DNA from 2 places in the Microbacterium sp. str. 'China' genome. Region 1 is predicted to be linked to the other one. Evidence: predicted binding sites of a transcription regulator. Region 1 holds the regulator's gene; the other holds the start of a gene.
The links. Region 1 encodes HrcA, which represses chaperone genes, less so after heat shock. Its sites were predicted from a motif close to TTNGCACTCGNNNNNNNCGAGTGCNAA; they were not measured.

Region 1 (2,452 bases):
GGACGAGCGCGTCCTGACCGCGCTCTCGCCGCGATCGCGGACGGGCGCCGCGTCCGCCGCCCTGTGACGCACCGAAGAACGTCTCGAAGATGTCGCCGAAGCCGCCGAAGCCGCCGAAGTTGTTCGCGCCGTCACCGCCGCCCATGTCGTAGCGTCGGCGTGACTCCTCGTCGCTGAGCACGTCGTAGGCGTGCGTGACGAGCTTGAACTTCTCCGCGGCTTCCTCGCCCGGATTCACGTCCGGGTGGAGCTGCCGTGCCAGGCGCCGATACGCCTTCTTGATCTCATCGGTGGAAGCGTCCCGGGACACCCCGAGAACCTCGTAGTGGTCCGCCACAATCGCCCTTCTGCGTGTGTTTCCGTGGGGGCCGCCTCAGCGGCCGGCCTCGTCGTCGTCGAGCATCCGCGACAGGTAGCGGGCGACCGCCCGTGCCGCCGCGAGGTTGCTCGGATAGTCCATCCGGGTGGGCCCCATGACACCGACCCGCGCGGTCCCCGAGGGCGCCGCGTAGTTGCTGGCGACGATCGACGCCTCGCCGAGCCCGAAGGAGGCGTTCTCGGTGCCGATGCTCGCCGCGAGGCCGTGCTCGTCGGGCACCATCTCGCTCATCAGCCGCAGCAGCGTGACCTGCTCCTCGATGGCCTCGAGGAGGGGGTGGATGCTGCCGCGGAAGTCTTGTTCCCGCCGCGCCAGGGTCGCGGCTCCGGCCATCACGAGCCGCTCCTGCCGGAAGCCGCCGAGTTCGTCGATCACGACGCCGGCCACCGCGCGGAGCACACGATCATGGGGCGTCTCCTCCGTGGCGAGGAGCGCTTGAAGTCGGTCGGAAGCCGACGCGATCGCCTGCCCGGTGATGAGGGCGGACAGTCTCGCGCGAAGCACCGCGAGGTCCGCTTCGTCGATCGTGTCCGGCAGTGCGGTGATCCGCTGGGACACCCCGCCCGCGTCCGTCACGAGGACGATGAGGAGCCGGTTGGGGGCCAGCGTGACGAGCTCCACGTGGGTCACGTGCGCTCTCGCGAACGACGGATACTGCGCCAACGCGACCTGTCCGGTGAGTTGCGTGAGCACGCGCACCGTCCGGACCATCAGATCGTCGAGGTCGGCCGGGTCGGCGAGGAACGACTCGATGGCGGAACGCTGCGCGGTGGAGAGCGGGCGGAGCTGGGCGAGGTGGTTGACGAACACCCGGTAGCCCTTGTCCGTCGGCACGCGTCCGGATGACGTGTGCGGAGCCGTGATCAGCTCCTCGTCCTCCAGCTGCGCCATGTCGTTGCGGATGGTCGCCGCCGAGACGCCGAAGGAATGACGGTCGACGATGGAACGACTGCCCACGGGCTCGTGCGTCTCGACGTAGTCCTGCACGATCGCGCGGAGGACCTGCAGCCCTCGCTCTGTGACCATGGCTTCCCCTTCCCGCCGATCGGATGCTGGCACTCTGCCGCCCTGAGTGCCAATCCTACCTCCTGCGATCGGGAGATCTCCGAAGGCGGACAGCCCGGCGTCGCGGCTCAGTCCGTCAGCTCGCGCACCACGGCATCGGCGAGGAGGCGGCCGCGGAGCGTGAGCTGGACGCGCCCGCGGATCGCCGCCGCCGCGTCGATCAGGCCGTCGGCGATGAGCCCGGCCACCCGATCCCTGTTCTGCTCCGGGACGTCTGTCACCGCGATCCCCTCGCGGATGCGACTGAGGAGGAGGATGCGCTCGAGCGTCTGCGCGTCCGGGTCCGGCCTCTCGCGCCCTGCCGCCGGCGACGACGAGGCCGCCAGCCGCTGCGCGTAGGCGGCGGGATGCTTGACGTTCCACCACCGGAGTCCGGCGACGTGGCTGTGGGCGCCGGGGCCGAAGCCCCACCAGTCGCTCCCCCGCCAGTACGCGAGGTTGTGGCGCGACCGCTGCCCCTCGCTGCGGGCCCAGTTGCTGACCTCGTACCACTCGAACCCGGCGGCGGCGAGGCGCTCGTCCGCCAGCTCGTACATGTCCGCCTGCAGGTCGTCGTCCGGAGTCGGCACCTCACCGCGACGGATCTGTCGCGCGAGCTTGGTGCCGTCCTCGATGATGAGGGCATACGCGGAGACGTGGTCCGACTCCAGGGCGAGGGCGGCGTCGAGCGAGGCCTCCCAGTCGGCGAGGCTCTCCCCCGGTGCGCCGTAGATGAGGTCGACGCTGACCGCGAGTCCTGCATCCTTCGCCGCGGCGACGGCGGTGCGCACGTTCTCGGGCCGGTGCGTCCGGTCGAGCGCGGCGAGGACGTGCGGAACGGCGGACTGCATGCCGATGGACAGCCTCGTGACGCCCGCCTCGGCGAGGATGCGCGCGACCTCCGGCGTCACGGTGTCGGGATTGGCCTCGACCGTGACCTCGGCGCCCGGTGCGAGTCCGAACGCCGCGGTGGCCGCTCCCAGCATGCGAGCGAGGTCTCCCGCGGGAAGCAGCGTGGGCGTGCCGCCG
Region 2 (2,452 bases), 1.1 Mb from region 1:
CGTGATCGGCAGCGTCTCCCGGACGCGGAAGGACTGCACGAACGGGCTCGTCAGGGCCGCATCGGAGGTGAGGTAGGCGATGCGCGCGTCGAGCATCCCTGCGTCCAGGCTGCGGGCGACGTCGCCGATGAGACGCGCCCGGATGACGGCGCCGTCCGGCTCGTGCAGGAAGGCCCCGAGTGCACGGACGGGAGCGTCCTCGGCGTCTGCGGCGCCGGTGAGCTCGTGCGAGCGCTCGCCGCGGATGACGAGTGCGGAGCGCCGGACTCCTTCCCTCGCCAGCTCGCGCGACCACACCACGAGCTCGACGACGCTCCCGTCTGCGCTGACCCACTGCGTCTCCGCGTCCGTGGGCAGGGCGTCGCGGTCGTGGGCAGGGCCGAGCTTGATCCCGGTGGGGCGCTGCGCGGCGACGGCGAACGCCCAGTCGAGGGACGGCGAGTAGTCGTCGGCGGAGACGCGCCGGGTCTCGCTGTGTCCGGAGGTGCGGCGGGCGGGATCCATCCAGATCGCCTGGCCGGGGACCGGCTCTCCGAGCGCGTCCTCCGCCGTGGCGTGCCGGACCGTGGCGTCGTCGCCGAACGGGGCGAGGTTGTAGGCGGCGAGGGCCGCGGTCACCTCGTCGGCGTCCACCGCATGCACCGCCAGTCCCGCGCCGGCGAACGCGAGGGCGTCGCCGCCGATCCCGCAGCCGAGGTCCGCGACGCTCGTGAGGCCGGCTCGGCGGATCCGCTGGGCGTGGCGGGCGGCCACGCCGAGGCGGGTGGCCTGCTCGAGGCCGGCGCGGGTGAAGAGCATGCGGGCGGCGAAGGGGCCGAACTTCGCCGTGGCCCTGGCGCGCAGGTGCGCCTGCCCGACGACGGCGGAGACGAGGTCGGGGGAGTGTCCCGCAGCCCGCAGCCGGGAGGCGGCGGCTGCGGCCTCCGCGGTGGAGGTGACCGGCCCGAGCGCATCGAGCAGCTCCAGGCCGGCGGGGGTCAGCAGGGCGCGCAGCTCGGACATCTCCACCCTCCCAGCCTACGACGCGCTCGCCGCCCCGACCCGGGTTGGCACTCGCATTGCATGAGTGCCAGCCGACCGCCTACACTGGCATTAGCACTCTCGGGTTGAGAGTGCGAACGAGTCTTTCGTGTCAGCGTCAAGAAAGAAGAGGTAGACCGTGTCGGTTTCCATCAAGCCGCTCGAGGACCGCATCGTCATCAAGCAGGTCGAGGCCGAGCAGACCACCGCGAGTGGCCTGGTCATCCCCGACACCGCCAAGGAGAAGCCCCAGGAGGGCGAGGTCGTGGCGGTCGGCCCCGGCCGTATCGACGACAACGGCAACCGCGTTCCGCTCGACGTCGCCGTCGGCGACCGCGTGCTCTACAGCAAGTACGGCGGCACCGAGGTGAAGTTCGGTGCAGACGAGTTCCTCGTCCTGTCGGCTCGCGACGTCCTGGCGGTCGTCGTCCGCTGATCGCACACCCGGTTCCCTCCGCTCGCCGGACGTGAACCCGGTCCGCAGAGGGCCCGGATGCTTCGGCATCCGGGCCCTCTTCTGCGTCCCGAACGGCGCGTCGCCCGGCGGCGCGGGCATAGGGTTGTGCGGTGACCCCCGAGACGAGCCGCGCCACCCGGACGGCGGGCGTCGCGTACGCCGGGAGCGCCTACCTGCTGTGGGGCGTCCTGCCGCTCTACTTCCTCCTGCTGCAGCCCACCGGTCCGTGGGAGGTCGTGGCCTGGCGGGTGCTGCTCTCCTTCGTCTTCTGTCTCCTGCTGCTCACGGTCACCCGAGGATGGGCCGCCTTCCTCGCGATCGTCCGGAGTCCGCGACTGCTGGGGTGGACGGCCCTGGCCGGCCTCCTCATCTACGTCAACTGGCAGGTGTTCGTCCTCGGCACGCTGAGCGGGAAAGTCGTGGAGACGGCGCTCGGCTACTTCATCAACCCGATCACGACCGTGCTGCTCGGCGTCTTCGTGCTCAAGGAGCGCCTCCGACGGCTGCAGTGGGTGGCCGTCGGCATCGCGGCCGCCGCGGTGGTCGTCATCGTCGTGGCGTACGGCGACGTCCCCTGGATCGCCTTGACGCTGACGGCCTCCTTCGGCCTGTACGGGCTCATCAAGAAGAAGATCGGCCCCGCCGTCGACGCGGTCAGCGGGCTGACGCTCGAGTCGTTCTGGCTGATCCCCATCGCGGTGGTGCAGCTCGTGATCGTGGCGACGACGCCCGTCGGACTCACGATGGGGACGGCGGGCTGGTCGCACGCCGTGCTGCTGGCGTTCGCGGGGGTGGCCACAGCCGTCCCCCTGCTGCTGTTCGCGGCCGGGACACGTCGGGTCGACCTCGCCGTGATCGGCATGCTGCAGTTCCTCACCCCGATCCTGCAGTTCGTGATCGGGGTCGCCGTGCTCCAGGAGCCGATGCCACCGGAGCGCTGGATCGGGTTCGTCCTGGTGTGGATCGCGATCGCGG

Region 2: a site for HrcA is predicted at 1,047-1,073, ahead of groES (co-chaperone GroES). Genes of this name have one in related genera too.

Annotation. Positions count from the first base shown of each region.
Region 1 covers NZ_CP027434.1:2,030,323-2,032,774, forward strand. Annotated here, with positions in the region: gene dnaJ (molecular chaperone DnaJ) at 1-337, opposite strand, end outside; gene hrcA (heat-inducible transcriptional repressor HrcA) at 374-1,405, opposite strand; gene hemW (radical SAM family heme chaperone HemW) at 1,513-2,452, opposite strand, start outside.
Region 2 covers NZ_CP027434.1:894,810-897,261, forward strand. Annotated here, with positions in the region: gene C6C15_RS04315 (THUMP-like domain-containing protein) at 1-1,008, opposite strand, end outside; gene groES (co-chaperone GroES) at 1,160-1,456, shown strand; gene rarD (EamA family transporter RarD) at 1,588-2,452, shown strand, end outside.